3 regions of the Pseudobacillus sp. FSL P4-0506 genome follow, and region 1 is predicted to be linked to each of the others. Evidence: riboswitches for the same ligand, from Rfam matches in the RefSeq annotation. Region 1 holds a riboswitch; each other region holds the start of a gene.
What was found. Region 1 has a riboswitch for cobalamin ahead of MKZ02_RS18115 (FecCD family ABC transporter permease). Riboswitches for the same ligand answer to the same signal wherever they lie in the genome.
Positions count from the first base shown of each region.

Region 2: linked by a shared signal. The riboswitch ahead of MKZ02_RS13455 (ribonucleoside-diphosphate reductase subunit alpha) and the one ahead of MKZ02_RS18115 (FecCD family ABC transporter permease) in region 1 are both predicted to bind cobalamin.
Region 3: linked by a shared signal. The riboswitch ahead of MKZ02_RS15290 (nitroreductase family protein) and the one ahead of MKZ02_RS18115 (FecCD family ABC transporter permease) in region 1 are both predicted to bind cobalamin.

Region 1 is NZ_JBBOOI010000001.1:3,666,919-3,672,809, forward strand. Features, by position in the region: gene MKZ02_RS18110 (ABC transporter ATP-binding protein) at 1-711, opposite strand, end outside; gene MKZ02_RS18115 (FecCD family ABC transporter permease) at 708-1,730, opposite strand; cobalamin riboswitch at 1,978-2,170, opposite strand; gene MKZ02_RS18120 (superoxide dismutase) at 2,223-3,107, opposite strand; gene MKZ02_RS18125 (YkvI family membrane protein) at 3,307-4,380, opposite strand; gene menC (o-succinylbenzoate synthase) at 4,476-5,585, opposite strand; gene MKZ02_RS18135 (GNAT family N-acetyltransferase) at 5,582-5,891, opposite strand, start outside.
Region 2 is NZ_JBBOOI010000001.1:2,661,706-2,667,596, reverse strand. Features, by position in the region: gene MKZ02_RS13465 (hypothetical protein) at 1-90, opposite strand, end outside; gene MKZ02_RS13460 (ribonucleotide-diphosphate reductase subunit beta) at 185-1,225, opposite strand; gene MKZ02_RS13455 (ribonucleoside-diphosphate reductase subunit alpha) at 1,234-3,459, opposite strand; cobalamin riboswitch at 3,670-3,847, opposite strand; gene MKZ02_RS13450 (sporulation protein) at 3,941-4,348, opposite strand; gene MKZ02_RS13445 (YitT family protein) at 4,553-5,437, opposite strand.
Region 3 is NZ_JBBOOI010000001.1:3,038,578-3,044,468, reverse strand. Features, by position in the region: gene MKZ02_RS15295 (DmpA family aminopeptidase) at 1-586, opposite strand, end outside; cobalamin riboswitch at 1,270-1,472, shown strand; gene MKZ02_RS15290 (nitroreductase family protein) at 1,672-2,253, shown strand; gene MKZ02_RS15285 (class I SAM-dependent methyltransferase) at 2,595-3,449, shown strand; gene MKZ02_RS15280 (metal-sensing transcriptional repressor) at 3,862-4,167, shown strand; gene copZ (copper chaperone CopZ) at 4,664-4,870, shown strand; gene MKZ02_RS15270 (heavy metal translocating P-type ATPase) at 4,990-5,891, shown strand, end outside.

The sequences.
Region 1 (5,891 bases):
CTCTCCATCTACTCCAAACACTTCTTTCAGCATGTCCTTGCTTAAAACCGCTGAGGGTGTTCCAGAACAAATCATGCGTCCCCCATTCATAACGTATATATAGTCGCAATAGAACGCGGCCAGATTTAAATCATGCAGAGCAGCCAAAACAGTAATCGGCAGCTTTTTGACAAGGTCGAGCAGTTGCAGCTGATGTCTGATGTCTAAATGGTTGGTTGGCTCATCAAGAATAACCATGCCCGCCTTCTGAGCAAGTGCTCTCGCAATAAACACCCGCTGTTTTTCTCCCCCAGATAACTGCTGAAAGCTACTTTGGCCATACTCGACCATGTCTACATAAGCTAAAGATTCGTGAATAATCTGTCGGTCCTCTTCTGTTTCATGTTGAAAAAATTTTTTATAAGGGTGACGGCCCATTGCTACGATTTCTTCAACGGTAAAATCAAATGGCACAGCAGCCTCTTGACTTACGACAGCCAGTTGTTTTGCTGCTTGCTTTGCCGGCATTTCATGCAGCCCTTTGCCATTAAGCCATACCTTTCCGCTATCTGGTGTTAAAATCCGAGAAGCGTTCTTCAATAAAGTGGATTTCCCACTTCCATTAGGACCAATAACGCCAATGAACTGTTTATCAGCCGCTTGTAGTGAAATATCGTCAATGATAAACTTGCCGTTTGCTGAATAACTAACATTCTCAACGAGTAGTTTCATCGGCCGCCTCCCCCAAACGAATAGGAGCTGTGCCGCAAGAGCCAAATAAAAAATGGCCCTCCACAAAAAGCGGTAACTACACCAATCGGCAGCTCCTCTGGCGCAAGCAGCAAGCGGGCTGCTGTATCTGACCAAATCACAACGAGCATGCCAAGCAGTGCACTAACTGGAATCACACGCTTATGGTCGGAACCGAGCAATAGCCGGGCTAGATGAGGCACCATTAATCCTACAAAGCCAATAGAACCACTCACTGCCACTACTGCACCGGTAATTAAAGAAGCAACAACAATAAGGATCTTTCGAAAAACATCTGTATTTACTCCAAGTGTTCCTGCCGCTTCTTCCCCCATTAACAAAGCATTCAACGATGAAGAGGCAGATAATAAAAAGAGGACACTGCCAGCAATTATTAGCGTCGGAATCGCTAAGTGTTCCCACTTGGCTCCAGCAAGGCTACCCATCATCCAAAACATGACTTCTCGAATCCCCGATTCTTTCGGTGCTAATGTCACAATAAAATTGGTTACAGCGGACAGCGTCATCGAAACAGCTACACCGGCCAGCAATAGGCGTGTCGTGAGAATCTTTCCGCCTTCCTGGGCGATTATGTACACGGCTCCCATTGCTATCATGGCACCGGTAAAAGCGCCAGTAGTTAAGGCATATTGTCCAAAGACAGGCAGAGCGCCAAATAAAATAACGAGCGTTGCTACTACTGAAGCACCTGAAGATACGCCTAAGATATAAGGATCGGCAAGTGAATTTCGTACCAATGCCTGAATGACAACTCCTGCTACTGCAAGACCCGCTCCTGTTACAGTTCCGAGCAATACACGCGGCACCCGAATGTTCCAAATTATGTGTTCCTGAGCCTTATTCCAGTCTGCCTCTATGTAATTGCCCACCCAAGGTGCATGTGAAAGGATGATCTTCCATGCTGTAACAGCTGGCATATTAACCGGCCCTAGAGTAATAGACCATGTAATAGAAAATAAAAGGAAGACAGCAAGTCCCATGAGTAAATACAAATAACCCTGCTTGTTCGCGCGGAAAACAGCTGAGAAAACAAAGGATGATCCTCTTTTCTTTCTTATCCATCCTGCAAACGCTAGCTTCAATGTTCCATCTCCTCTCTTTTTTATCAGCACAGAAAGAAAGCCCTGTTCTTATCGCTAAGAACAAGGCTTGGGTGTGTGAAAACAGCACAAAAAAGCAACAGAGACTGCTTTGTCTTCGGCCACCTTTCCTTTCCGCGAAGGCATCATAGGGGATCAAACCTGGGTAGGTCTCCTGGCTTACGGATCTGCGCGCTTTTTTCGTCTTCCCTGATTTCTCAAGTGACATCAATGAAAAAAAAACTTTCCGATTACAGTGGCGGGACCGCTCGGGATTTGCACCCGATTCCCTGTTACCCTTTGCTGTCTGTTGCAAAGGCACCCGGTTCTCTTATATAAAGTTTTTCATTGCTTACCAGTGTAATATAGTTTCCATGAATAGGCAATGCCTTTTCAATGCCCTCTCGCTTTTCTCATGCGTCCCTCTACTTCATCCCAACAAACAATGTTCCACCAATTATCAATATACTCCGCACGCTTATTTTTATATTTCAAGTAGTAAGCATGTTCCCAAACATCAAGTACAAGTAAAGGAACTACATCCCATTGGCTTAAGTTTTGATGTTTTTCAGCTTGCAATATTTCTAATCGCTGAGCTTGCGGCGACCATACGAGAATGGCCCATCCCCCTCCCTCTACTTTCTCGGCGGCTTTGGAGAAGTGTCTCTTAAACCCATCGAAGCTGCCAAACGACCGGGAAATCTCTCGGTTTAATTCACTTGAAGGCTTTCCCCCTCCGTTTGGGCACATGATTCTCCAAAAGATCGAATGTAAATAATGCCCGGCACCATTGAAAGCAAGCTCTCTCTCCCAATGCTTGACGAGCTCAAAGTCATTATTTTTTCGTGCCTTTTGCAGCTCCAGCTCTGCTTTATTCAAACCTTCTACATAGCTTTGATGATGCCGGTCATGATGAAGCCTCATTGTTTCTTCATCAATATAAGGCTCTAAAGCATTGTACGCATAGGGGAGAGGGGGAAGTTTGTGGCGGCCAATAGGAACCTGTTCAGCTCTTTCTCGCTCTTCCTCCTTCTCTTTTTCGTTTTCTTCAGCAAACAGCCCTTCATGAAGCTGGCGCCACTCCTGATCTAATCCCAAAATCTCACTTTGGATTAAATGAATCTCTTCTTCTTTCATATTCGATAAACGATTATCCATCTTCTCTACCTGGTTTTTCCACTTTTCCACCTGATTAAGGTCAATTAATTCATGCTGCAAAGCACATAAAGCCTCACACCATTTTTTAGCTTCCTTTAAATAACTGCGGTATATCTCCATCTGCCCTCCTCCTTTCAGCTCGTAATTTCAACATATGCATTGTTTTTATATGCGTTCTTCTTTCATACTCTTCCCTCTGCCTAACAAAGCAAATGAAGAGGACCGTTATCAAAAAAGAAAGAGGGGCTATGCAATCCCTTGGCAAAACAAAAAGCTGCCCACCAGTTGGTGTTCACTTAACTGGTGGATAGCTTTCTTATTAGCTTGATATCTTCATTTCATTCTTAAATGGTTGCTTAAATCTAAGCCAGGCGAAAATAACACCGATAATTAAGATCAAACCGAGGTAGCCAACAATTGGATACAAGGTGCCTACTAATTTAACGAATCCGACGAAGCTTGCCAGAAAAGCGGCCAATGTAGAAATAACTACTGCCGGAGTAAAAGACTTACGATGGGCCGGTACGATTCGCGCAGCAAAAGCATATATCATTCCGACAGACGTATTATAAATCATCGCTAACAATACAAATGACATAAAATAACCTGTGATTGGCGAAATATCATTGGCAATGTGAACAATCGGCATAGCGGCCTGCTGACTGGCTCCGAAATCTAAAAGCATTGTCAAATTAATTAATAAGATCAATAAGCCAAGGCCAATGCCTCCAAAAATACCTCCAAGCCCAGCCGTTCTCTCATTCTTTTCAGCTCCTCCCATCAATGTCAAAATAGCTGCTCCAGCCGCAATGTTGTACGATACATATAAGATGGCTCCTATCAGCCAATGAGAGGCTGCCGTATTTTCTGTTTGGCTGATTTGAAAAATATCCGAAACATTCCCTTCATAACGGAAAACAGAGTAAATAAAAACGATAAAAATCATGATAAATAGGAAGGGAGTCATCAAACTAATCGCCGAAATAACTTTTTGAAAATTGAAACATAGAGTGACAGCAGTTAATACCGTCATTATAAGACTTCCATACAAAGGAGCGATACCAAATTGCTGTTCGAAAATCGATCCGCTGCCGGCAATCATTACTGCCGCAACGCCAAATAAGAAAAAGGTGATAAGGGCATCAACAAACATCCCTATCCATTTCCCGCAAATTAAATAAATAACATTTTTATGAGAATCGGTTTTAAGACGAGAGCCGATTTGCAGCAATTGCATGCCTAAAAAAGCAAATAGAAGAGTAGCCATACATGTTCCTGCTATGCTAATCCATCCAAAGCTCGTAAAAAATTGCAATATTTCCTGTCCGGAAGCAAATCCTGCCCCTACAATGACTCCGATGTATGCGCCTGCAATTTGAAAAGCTTTTTTCATTCTTCTCCCTCTTTCGTTTGAATATTCTGAATTCACTAGGTGTGGACAAGAAAACCTGTTGATGCCAGGTTTTCTTAAATGTCATACTCGCCAAATTACAGTGAATAGGCTTTTTCTTTCAATGTAAATTGCTTCACCGCTTCGAGATCAATATCATAGCCGATTCCTGGCTTGTTCGGAACTTGAATAACCCCATCGTGCACTGTTACTTCTGGTGTGACAATATCCTTCTCCCAATAACGGGAAGAAGCAGCCGTATCACCCGGGAGTGTAAAATTACTTAAGGTAGTTAATGCCACATTATGCGCTCGTCCTACACCCGCTTCAATCATTCCTCCGCACCAAACAGGAATATTGTTCTCCTTGCATAAATCATGAATCCGTTTAGATTCCGTCAATCCACCGACACGGCCAATTTTAATATTGATAATTTTACAGCTGCCGAGCTGCAAAGCTTTTCTGGCATCTTCATAGGAATGAATGCTTTCATCCAGACAAATCGGTGTTTTTAATTCTTTTTGAATAACCGCATGGTCAATGATATCATCCGATGCAAGCGGCTGTTCAATCATTGTTAAATTGAATTCGTCTAGCTTCTTCAATTCTGGCAGGTCCTCGAGACGATAAGCTGAATTGGCATCAGCCATAAGTTGGATATCTGGGAAAGAGCGACGGATCTCTCTGATGACATCAACATCCCAGCCCGGCTTAATTTTCACTTTGATTCGTTTATAGCCCTCTTCAACATGCTCTTTAATAATAGCTAAAAGATCATTCACCGTATCTTGAATACCGATGCTAATCCCCACATCAATCGTTGTATTGTCTCCTCCTAGGGCCTCATAAAGCGGGATTCCTTCCCGTTTAGCGTGCAAATCCCACACCGCTCCTTCAATGGCCGATTTCGCCATGTTATTTTTTCTGATCGGCTCAAATATCTCTGAAATTTCATCGGGATGAGAAATTTCTTTGCCTTTTAATAAAGGAATCAAGAAATCTTCTATCATATGCCAGTTTGTTTTTAGCGTTTCTTCATTATAAGAAGGAGAGACAAAAGCAACAGATTCTCCCCAGCCGGATACTCCCTCTTCATCTTTTACCTCTACGAGAATAAATTCTTTGTTTTCGATGGTTCCGAAGCTAGTAGTAAAAGGAAATTTCATTTCCATCTGTAAATGACGTAAAATAATTTCTGTTAATTTCATTTTTCCTCTTCCTTTCCTGCAAATTGAATATTCTTTATGAATAGATAATAGTTCACCAGTTCTTGCGGACGTTGAATGAGTTTTACAGCTGTATATCCGTTAGCGAATAGTTGTAGAAAAACTTTCCGTGTATTCATTCTCCAATCCAAAGCTAAATCAAATGATTGGCTTTTAATCTCTTGAAATTTTCGAGGAATCGGGACGAGCAATGCCTCTTCTCTTTCTAAATAATCAGGATGATGGAGGGACATTTTCGGCCATCCTTCTGTTGTTCTTTCATATTCTGCGAAAACTTTTGCCTTTTCT
Region 2 (5,891 bases), 1.0 Mb from region 1:
TGCTTCAATTGAGTGAGCCGCCTCTTCTGCCTCCATTAACTTTTCTTGTAGGTTTCCTATACTGCGAATGGTTAGATGGATTTTTTTCATTTATTTAGCCGTTCAAAGGCTTGTCTTACTATATACTAGCTATTCATCGCCAAGCCATTCTCTTAAAGAATTTAAGAAGAATGGAGACTACTCATTATAATTCGTCAAACCCGTTCGCTTCACTTGTCTTCGTATAGGCACGGGATTTTTGTTCAAAAAAGTCTGTCTTCCCGAAATCTACTTCCTGATAAGCAATAATCCAGCGCATTGGGTTTGTCCGGTAGCCTTCAAACGGCGCTGTGAAACCTAACTGTTCAGCACGTTTATTGGCCATGAACTTAATATAGCTTTCCAGCTCGCTCATTTGAATTCCATCTATCTTATGGCCAATGATTGAGTTTCCCCACTCAATTTCAAGTTCAGCGGCCTGTCGGAATGCCTCCTTTCCGTAGAGATGTAATTCTTCTGTATCATACTCGGGATGTTCACTTAGCACTTCTTTAAAAATCTTTTCAAATAATCCGACATGAAGTTGCTCATCCCGATTGATATAATTAATCATTGTGCTCGTTGCAATCATTTTTTGATTGCGGGCCAAATTGTAGAAAAAAGCAAATCCAGAGTAAAAGAAAAGGCCTTCTAATATCACATCATAAATAATCGATTTCAGAAAGTTTTCGACGGTTGGTTCATGAGAAAAGGCTTCATACCCTTTTGTCACAAACTCATTGCGTTCCTGAAGAATCGGTTCGGTCCGCCAAAAATCAAATACTTGATCTTGCGTCTCTTTATCCGCCACACTCGATAACACGTAGCTGTAAGAATGATTATGAATCACTTCCTGCTGAGCAAGAATAATCATTAACGCATGCAAGCTGGAATCTGTTAAATAGTCTGCCGCTCTGCCAGCATAATCGGTTTGAATACTATCAAGCAAAGCAAGCAAACCGATAATCTTTAAAAATGCATTTCTTTCATCAGGAGACAGCTCGCTAAATTGCTGGCGGTCTTTCGTCATATTGATTTCAAATGGTGTCCAAAAGTTCGCAAGCATTCTCTTATATTTTGGATAAGCCCAGCTAAAGCGCACATCGTCCCAGTTTAAAATATTTGAGCTTTTCCCGTTCACAATCCCTGTAGAACGGTTTGGTGCACTATGATCAATGATTTCTCTTTTTTTAAGTTTCATACTCATTCTCCCCCTTATGAATGACAGCTTTCACAGTCTTCAATATCAGAAGCGGTCGACCGCACATAATAAGTTGTTTTTAACCCTGAATCCCACGCATCCAAATGCAGATCAAGCAGCGCTTTTGCCTTAATGTCGTTCCGCACATATAAGTTAAAGGAGACGGCCTGGTCAATATGGCGCTGGCGCTTGGCGTTCTGGCGAATGCTCCAATGCTGATCAATTAAGTAAACTGTTTTATAGTACCAGGTCGTCTTAGCCGACAAGTCCGGAGCAGTCACTGGGATTTTATAATTTTTCTTCTCTTCCATATATTCTTTACGGAAAACCGGGTCAATTCCGGCTGTTGAACCGGCAATCAAAGCAGTGGATGAATTCGGCGCCACTGCCAGCAAATATCCATTCCTCATGCCTGATCTTTTCACTTTTTCCTTTAACTCTTGCCATTTCGTCCCACTGTAACCTCTTTGCTCAAAGTAGACGCCGCTCTCCCACTCTGATCCTGCAAATACCGGGTAAGCCCCTTTTTCGGCTGCAAGCTCCGCACTTGCCTCAATAGTTAAGAACGCGAGCTGCTCGTACAGCTCATCGCAATAACTGACTGCTTCGTCCGATTCCCAGCTTAATCCCTTCAAAGCGAGCAGGTGCTGCCAGCCAAACGTGCCGAGCCCAATTCCCCTATATTTCTTGTTCGTCAGCTGTGCCTGTAGCACTGGGATACTGTTCATTTCAATCACGTTATCAAGCATTCTTACCTGAATCGGAATTAAGCGCTCAAGCACTTCATCCATAACAGCGCGGGCCAAAGAAACAGATGACAAATTACATACAACATAATCGCCTGGGTCCTTCGTAATCATGATTTTTCCGTCTTCCGTCTTTTCTTCGATCACAACAGTCGGACTCATATTTTGGCAGATTTCCGTACAGAGATTGCTCGCATAAATCATGCCGGCATGCTTATTCGGATTCGCCCGGTTGACGGTATCCCTGTAAAACATATAAGGGGTGCCTGTTTCAAGCTGGGAAATCATAATAGCTTTCATAATCTCAATAGCCGGCACGGTTTTTTTGCTGAGCGCTGGATGAGCCGCACACTCTTTATACCGGTTTCTAAATGTACCTGCTCCTCTTTTTTCATCAAATGAGTCTTCAAGCGAGTAGCCCATTACCTTCCTTACCTCATGCGGGTCAAATAAATGCCATTCTTCCCTGTTATCAACAGCTTCCATAAACAAATCCGGTATCGTTATACCGGTAAACAAATCATGTGTTCGGCGGCGTTCATCTCCGTTATTCAAACGGGTTTCTAAAAAGGAAAAAATGTCTTTATGCCAGACATCGAGATAAACAGCGATCGCCCCCTGACGCTGTCCGAGCTGATCGACAGAAACGGCCGTATTATTGAGCTGTTTCATCCATGGAATCACGCCGGAGCTGACATTTTTGAATCCTTTAATGTCACTGCCCTGGCTGCGAATTTTCCCTAAGTAAATGCCCAGGCCCCCTCCATTTTTGCTCAAATTGGCAGCGTCCGTATTGGCATCAAAGATCCCTTGCAGGCTGTCGTCCACCGTATCGATAAAGCAGCTTGACAGCTGGCCGTATGATTTCCCGGCATTGGCAAGTGTTGGCGTAGCTGTTGTCATATATAAATTAGAAAGAGCCCAATATGCTTCTTTTACGTATTGGAGACGTACCGATTGAGGTTCGTTCATCATTAACGTCATCGCAATAATGAGCCATCTTTCCTGCGGAAGCTCTGCTGGCTGCTTGTCGAGCGTATGAGCTAAATATCTTTCGCTCAATGTAACAATTCCGATGTATGTAAATAAGTGATCTTTATCAGGATCAATGATGGTGCTTAACTCATTAATCTCCGCTTCCGTATAAGCTGTCGTTAACTGCGGATTGTATATTCCTTCTTTCAGCAGAAGGTGAATAAGGTTCAAGAAGCTGCCATACCTATTGGTGTTTTCCCCACGTGTTATAGCTGCTTGCTTATATAATTGTTGTAAATACAGACGGGCAGCTACAAATGTCCAATCCGGTTCTTCACTTGTGATCCGCTCCACGGCTGAATGTAAAAGCAGCTGCTGAACCTGCTCATTTGTCCATCCCTCTCTCGTATCCAAAGTTACCCTTACTTTTTTCTTGTAGCTTGCCAGTTCAATAGAGGGGAATTCTTTTTGAATTTCACTGAACGCCTCTTCTGCCACACTTTGTACTGTTTGAATCATATTTGTTCCTCCTAAACGATAAGTAGTTTAGAAAGAGATTTTTTTGTCCATAAAAAAACCATCTTTCTAGATGAAAGATGGGATAAGAGCGAAGAAATAAAAGTTTAATGAAAAATGGGACAGACCTGCTCCTAAGCATCATCAAAAGAGCTTGTCTGAACGAAAGACATTTTTATTTTCTCCGCGCTTTCTTCCCAACTCCCGAAGAAGAGTACACGCAGTAAAAAGGCAGGTCTCCTGGCTTGTGCTTCTTCCTTCCACATTCCTTCCCATCTATTAGACAGTGGATTGATCTGCGGTCGTTCACACTTACAGTTGCGGGGACAGCTTCGGTATTTCACCGAATTCCCTATTAAGCTGTGACAGCACCTTTTTACTAAATATTGATTTAATTAAAGCATTACCACTAAATGTTGTGTCCGGATTAGTATAACAATGAAAATTCTCCTGTGCAAGCCTTGATTTATTTTTCTGTCCTTATTTAATTTAAAATGATTAATTCATCCTGACCAGAAGGATCAACGGCTTGCGGAATCACAGCGGTTGTTTTTAAAAAGGTTTTATTTGTATCACTGGTAGGTGGATGTTCAAGGTCAATTTCCAGCGAGAAAGGAATCGTTAGCTTTTCTTTAGGCTGGATTTCACGTTGAATCGGGATAAGAATTTCTTTTACATCTTTGTCATGGTATGCAAAATCACTGTCTTCGCGAACTTCATCCATTTGCAGATGCAAAGAAACAATGAGTGCATCAATTGGTTCCGCAGCCCGGCCGCCATTAATCAATACTGTTCCTTCAATTTTATCCCCTCTGTGGTAAGCCTCTTTTTGAAGAGCTGTATCAATCGCTACTCCGCCAATTCCAATACTGGATAAAATATGTTTCCACATGAAACTTCTCCTTTCTTTTAGTTAGTATTAGTTTAATATTCCCCGAGGCTCGCTCCTTAATCTTAACCAAATAGGATGGTTTTGAATTTGAATTTTACACATAAATAAATAAAAACATACTTTTTAAAAAGTATGTTTTACCTTGTGGACTTTGTCTGCCAACTGAAAAATATGTACAGTTGTGATCGCAAATAGATTAATAATTTAATGGATGTTTCTCTTTTTAAACCGTCCACCGCGCACTTCCGAAATATCTGCAATGGCCAGGAAAGCCGAAGCATCGATCTCCTCCACGATTGTGGTTAATTTAGATTCTTCCAAACGGGTAATGATGCAAAATATAACCTTTTTGTCATCACCTGTATAAGCGCCCTCTCCATGTAAATAAGTGACGCCTCTTCCTAATCGGCTATTAATGGCATCGCCTATCTCTCTTGCTTCATCGCTAATAATCCATGCCGATTTTGATTCTTCCATCCCGGCAACGACAATATCGATCGCTTTAGCAGCTACCACATAAGCTAGGATAGAATACATCGCACGATCCCACGTGTAGACAAACCCTGCAGAGCTAAGTATAAATAAGTTAATGAACATGACAATTTCACCAACAGAAAAAGGGACTTTTTTGCTTATCACAATTGAAAGTACTTCAGTCCCATCTAGCGCCCCGCCATTTCGGATGACCATCCCAACCCCAACACCTAGAAAAATCCCTCCAAAAATTGTGGCCAGAAGGATATCCTCAGTAAACGGCATAATCGGGTGAAAAAATGTGGCGAAGACAGATAGCATAATAATCCCATATACAGTCGATATGGCAAAAGTTTTCCCAAATTGCTTATATCCCAAGTATACAAACGGTAAATTTAAGATAAAAAGAAAGATACCAAGTTTTACTCCTGTAATGTGGGAAAGCATAATGGAAATACCTGTCACCCCACCATCAATTACCTGGTTGGGAACTAAAAAGATCTCTAATCCAACAGCCATGAGCAAGGCGCCAACTGTAATAAAAACAGCCCTCTGAATCACTTTCAAACGCGATAATTTCTTATGTTGCTTTTTTACCAATAACTCGTCCGTCAAAAAACCACACCTTTACTCATACTTATTTATTTTTAGTATATCTTAATTCCTGCTTAAGAAAAATAACTTTCAATTAGGAAAAGCCTTAAAATAAAAAAATTATCCCTTCCATAGCTGTGCACTATAAAGCTTTTTCCACTTTTTATTATAATGTTTCATTTTCTGAATGGACAGGAAAAAACCTCACTGCATAGTGAGGTCTACAATTACGTAAGAAGGCTATTCAAGTATGTAGCAGCCTTCTGAACAGGCACTTTTCAGGGAGATTCTTTAGTGAACAGATGTATATGCCCGGCTATTAAGCGGGACCTTTTTGCTGCTGTAAAAAAGTAGCGACAGTACTCCTAAGACTACTCAAACCGCCAGACAATCCTTTACTTCATCGGAAAGCTTTTTCGTTTGAATGCAACTTGTTCCTTGCATGCCTTTCACTTTCACCCCTTAAGATTTTTGA
Region 3 (5,891 bases), 630 kb from region 1:
TGCGGGATGATGTACCCGTTCCGCCTTTAAATTCATAACAAATCATGCCAGTTCCTCCACCAACATTGCCTTCAGCGATGGCCCCGGACTTTGCTGAATGGATAGCTGATAGGACATGTTCCTCTTTGATATGCTGGCCATTAATGTCGTTTAACAATCCATCATATGTTTCTGCAATAACTGGCATTGCCCAAAGGTGATGCTCACTGAACTGTTCTTTATACTTCTCAATCATCCATTTGGTTGTGGCATGATGAGCCATGCCGACAGAATGTGTATTCGTAAGACAGATCGGGCTTAAGAAATAGCCGCCGTCATTTACCCAATGCATTCCTGTCATTTCGCCATTTCCATTTAAGCTGTATGTGCCGGCCCAAATAGGCTGCATCTTTTCCTTTGTTCCTCGCGGCAAAATAGCCGTTACGCCCGTACGGATCGGGCCCTCCCCAATTACAACAGGACCTTCTCCTTCTATAATCGTTGTATAGCCGACCTTAACACCTGGAACATCGGTAATCGCATTAAAGTGCCCCGGCACACCAGGAAAATCTAATCCAATATCACGTGCTCGTTTTCTCGCGGACATATGTATTCCTCCTGTCTAGCAGATTATTTGGCATGTATAAAAAGTTTTTGTGCTCCTCTACACCTTTAAGTTAGGGGAGGGAGACTTTAAAACATTCACAAAAAGTATTGCTAATGCACAAAACAAAGGAAAAGAAAAATGACGGCAATTCATTAAACCCTCCTTTCAGACAGTATTAACTAAAATTTTTAGTGCCATATAGTGCGGCCTTCATACATTTAAGATGACAAGGCAATGATCGCCAGCTATCAATCTTTTCTCTTAAATGAGTTAAAGCAAGAATCATTCCACGCAATGAATGATTCAAATTCCCTTTTAAATCAAGGTGTTTCTACTAACTGAAAAATGCCATATAAAAGTAATGTTAGTTTAAACTTACATCTATGGACCTTTAATCATACGAATATGGGGCCTTTCATTCTATCAACCATACTGTCAGTTTAAACATACAGTGTAATGACAAACTTTCATAAAATGCTTTCAATGAACCTACTTGAAGAAGGTTCTTCAGTAACTTATCTCTTGCTCCATATCGAAAGTAAAGTTGTAGCTTCTTCCGTATGTAAATTATGAACGCTTGAGAGCGGAGAGGTTGGCGTCATTTGGACAAGAGTAAACTGAAAAGTATGTCTGGAAAGGGTTAGTGAACATGCCGGCATCGTTTTGTGGTAATATGTAGAAAAGTGAATATTTTTTGAATAGGTGCTGTGCGTATATTAAAGATGGACAGCTTAAAAGGGAAGCTTGGTGAAAATCCAACACGGTTCCCGCCACTGTAAATTCAGAGCAACCTGCATAACGTCACTGCTTTTATAAAAGAAAAAGTGGGAAGGCGCGGGTTGTGTAGAAGATAAGTCAGGAAACCTGCCTATTTAAAGAGCACAGATGGACCTACGGGATATAGGGAGGTGTTTACGGAAAGAAGATAATGGCTGGGTTTTATATAAGGGCATGCACTCTTTTTTTGTAAGCATTTAAACTATACAGGTTTAAATGCTTTTTTATTGCTGCTTTTTTGGGTCACTGTAAGAGAACATTCATATGAATAGCCAGGAATACTTTTAGTTAAAGGAGAGGAATGGAAAATGACTATTTTAACAGATCTACAGCAACGAAGAGCGATCCGTAATTATGATGGGCGCGAAGTAGAGGATGAAAAAATCTTTAAGCTATTAGAAGCAGCTACATGGGCACCCAACGATAGAATGAGAGAGCCGTGGACATTTTATGTCGTAAAAGGGGAAGCCAAGAGCAGGTATAACCAACTAGCAGAAGATTACTTAAAAGAGCGATTTCCTACAAAGCCCAATCTCATTGAAAGCTCTTTAAAGGTCGTTCAGAATACGCCACTACATATTATTGTAACGAGCGATGTTATTCCTGATGATGAAGACGCCACAAAAGACAACGAGTTTGCGGTCTGTTGTGCGATCCATTCGATGTGGCTGGCGGCTCATGAGTTAGGGCTAGGTTTTGTATGGCGGACGCGGGGCGTAGGACTTGTACATGACGAACGACTTTATCGATTTATCGGATCCCCGGAGCATAAAAAGGTAGTGGGTAATTTATTTATTGGCTATCCAGATCCTGAGTCATTAAAGAAAGTAAAAGTGCCCATTCGCACATCATTCGAAGACAAAACAATTTGGATGGGGACAAGTCAATAATAAGGGTTTCAATTGGGTTGCTTTTTTATGATCTTGATGTGGATCGTTAAACCTTTGATTAACGGATAAAGGGACGGATATAAAAGACGCGAAAAAGAAGGCTATTTTTAAATCTGTTTGAACGATGAAAGAGTCTTCTTTTACTTTAAAAAAGCATTTCTATCCTCTTCAATGGTTAGAAATGCTTTTTTATAAAGGGCATTTCAGAAAATGTACAGTTTTTATATGTGGATCAAGCCTTGATAGTAATTTACGTTATCCGGAATAAAAAGCTGAGGAGCTTATAACCCTTTGTTTTTTATATAACCTAAGCAAATACAAAAAGAAGGAGCATTGGATAGATGAATAGTATAAGCACATCTTTAGGACGTAACTACATTGACTTATGGAAAGAAAATATGAAAGAGTGGGACGGAACGCTTTCTAACCGAATGATAAATGATGAAGCGGAAGATGCCTTTTGGAACGCTTTTTTGGAAAAAAAGCAGCAAAATGGCACAGTCGATACAAATGCTTATGCACACATCATCCGAGAAGAGCTGTTGAAGCTGCTCCATGAAAGTGATCATGTACTGGAGATTGGGCCCGGCTGGGGTAATTATACATTCTGTGTGTCTGAACATGTCAAACAGCTTACATGCGTTGATATTTCCCAAAGCATTATCGATTTTTTAAAACATAAAACCGAAAAGATGCAATTAAACAATATAAGCTTTATACATGAAAAATGGGAACAGCTCAACATTAAGCAAACGTGTGATGTAGTGTTTGGAATAAACTGTTATTATCGCATCCGCGATATCGATAAAGCTTTACTTAAAATGAATCAGGCTGCCTCTCGGCTTGTTATAGCGGGTATGACAAGCGGTCCAGAAAAGCCTCACTATATAGATTTACATAGAGAACACGGTTATTCCATAAAGTTTAGACGCAGGGATTATATTGATTTGCAAAATATTCTGTATCAGCTTGGAATTATGGCCAATTGTAGAATTATTGAGATCCCGCGCGTGAGTATATATGAATCGTTTGAAGCTCTTATACGTGATAACGTCAGCAAAATTCTAACAAGAGACTATAATCAACAAGAAGTTGAGCAAGCGCTAAGCCGATACGTAGTAGAGAAAAATGGGCAATATGAATATTCCTATACCATTCATGCGGCGCTGCTTTATTGGAAGCCGGTAAACATTTGATGGGGTGTGTATCCTGGAAAATAAATCCATTTATCATACGGATGTGCCATGCTTCAATCAAGCGGTTATTTTGGTTTCTCGTTGGCCAAAATCTTAATTTGGGTAAATCAGTAATAATCGTTTACGTTTTGATCAGTCAGCGTTTTATTCACTTCAAAGTGTGGGCAAAATAATTAAACAGGCATAAATACATGATCGGCTAGCCACGATAGGCAGGAGATCTTTTTACATAGGGAATCATGATAAGGCAAATAGTGAATAGGCAAGGCTTTGCTTCATACATTCTCCAAGGGAGACGCATTTTCGTATTTCTTCTCGTATCTTTATGGTACAATCATGGGGTACCTCCGGTATGTATCATGGACACATTTGTAAGTATGAAAAATTTTAAAGATAAGCTGGTGATACTTATATGAACCATTCTGAAGAGACGAAAACAACTCATAGATCAACAAAAGAAAAAGATCAGCTAATTACCCGGTTAAAAAGAATAGAGGGACAAGTGCGCGGCATTCAAAATATGATTGAAAACGACCGATATTGTGTAGATATTCTTACTCAAATTTCAGCTATTAATGCAGCGATGAATAAGGTTGGTCTGCATTTATTAGAAAGGCACACCCAGCATTGTGTAGCGGATGCTATAAGAGATGGGGATGAAGAAGAAGCGATTCAAGAATTGATGGAAGTATTTAAACGATTCTCTAAATCTTTATAGTAAAAAGCCAGCTTTCAGTAGTTGGTTTTTTTTCTTGGGCAGATGTATACGAGGAGAGGGAATAGCGAAGAGATAAATAAGCGAACATTTTAGTAGTTTTTTTACACAGGGAGAGGGTATTACATCAAAAGAATGGATACTGCTTCCTCGTATAAAAGACAAATAAACCATAAGGAGAAGAAAGAGTGATCCAGTGACTTACACATACTACATAAAAGAAGAAAAAGAGCGAGACGAATAAGAAAATTATTTTCAGGGAAAATTATTGTAGCGATCCGTTTGTACCGATTTTTATTACTGAATCAGCATTAGACCCTATTAGTGTGGGGCTTTGTTAAGCGTATCAAGTCAAACATTTGGGACAAGTTGATCTGAACAGCAGGAAAGAATGCCTGATTATCGCAAAACAAATTTTATTTTCCTATTTACTACCCTACAGGGGTATGGTAATATAAGAATTGTAAAAAGTTAGATCATCACTTAAGGAGGGGTTCTTATGCAACAAGTCACACTTAATGTAAAAGGGATGTCTTGCGGACATTGTGTTAATTCTATTGAAGGAAATGTAGGTCAGTTAAAAGGGGTAGAATCTGTCAATGTTCATCTAAACGAAGGAAAAGTGGATATTGCATTTGATGCGAATGAAGTAAGCTTAAAAGAGATTACCGAGGTTATTGAAGATCAAGGATACGATGTTGAGTAGCCTGCCCAAGCAAAAATAATCATTAAATAAAAATGAAAATAAATCGTGCTAAAATGGCACGATTTATTTTCAGAAAAAATATACCCCTGCGGAGTATGCGGAAGATAGGAGTGGATAATATGACTCAAAAAGAAGCAACCCTGAAAATAGAGGGGATGACTTGTGCAGCTTGTGCTACACGAATTGAAAAAGGGTTGAAGAAGATAGATGGCGTGGAAGATGCAAATGTAAATTTTGCTCTTGAGAAAACAAAGATTAAATATGACCCCGATAAAACAGATACAGCAACATTTAAGGAGAAAGTCCAATCTTTAGGATATAACGTGGTAACGGATAAAGCAGGATTTGATATTACTGGAATGACTTGTGCGGCCTGCGCAAATAGAATTGAGAAACGGCTGAATAAATTAGATGGCGTCGAAAAAGCCGTGGTGAACTTTGCATTAGAGTCGGTTCTTGTGGAATATAACGCTGATCAAGTCTCTATTTCTGATATGAGGGAGGCCATTAAAAAACTGGGCTATACCCTTGAACAAAAGCAGGAAAAAACCGGAGAGGAAGCCGACCATCGACAAAAGGAAATCGAGCGGCAAACCGGCAAATTTATTTTCTCGGCTATTTTATCTTTTCCATTATTATGGGCAATGGTTAGTCACTTTGAATTCACCTCTTTTATTTGGCTGCCAGATATGTTTATGAACCCTTGGGTACAATTCGCCCTCGCCACACCGGTTCAATTCATTATCGGAAGACAGTTTTATGTCGGTGCCTTTAAAGCTCTAAGAAATAAAAGTGCCAACATGGATGTGTTGGTTGCCTTAGGAACATCAGCTGCTTATTTCTATAGTCTGTATTTAAGCATTATGTCAATTGGCTCAGAAGACCACATGGTTGAGCTTTATTATGAAACGAGTGCGGTTTTGATTACCTTAATTATTTTAGGCAAATTGTTTGAAGCGAAGGCAAAAGGCCGGTCGTCTGAGGCCATTAAGAAACTAATGGGGTTACAGGCAAAAAATGC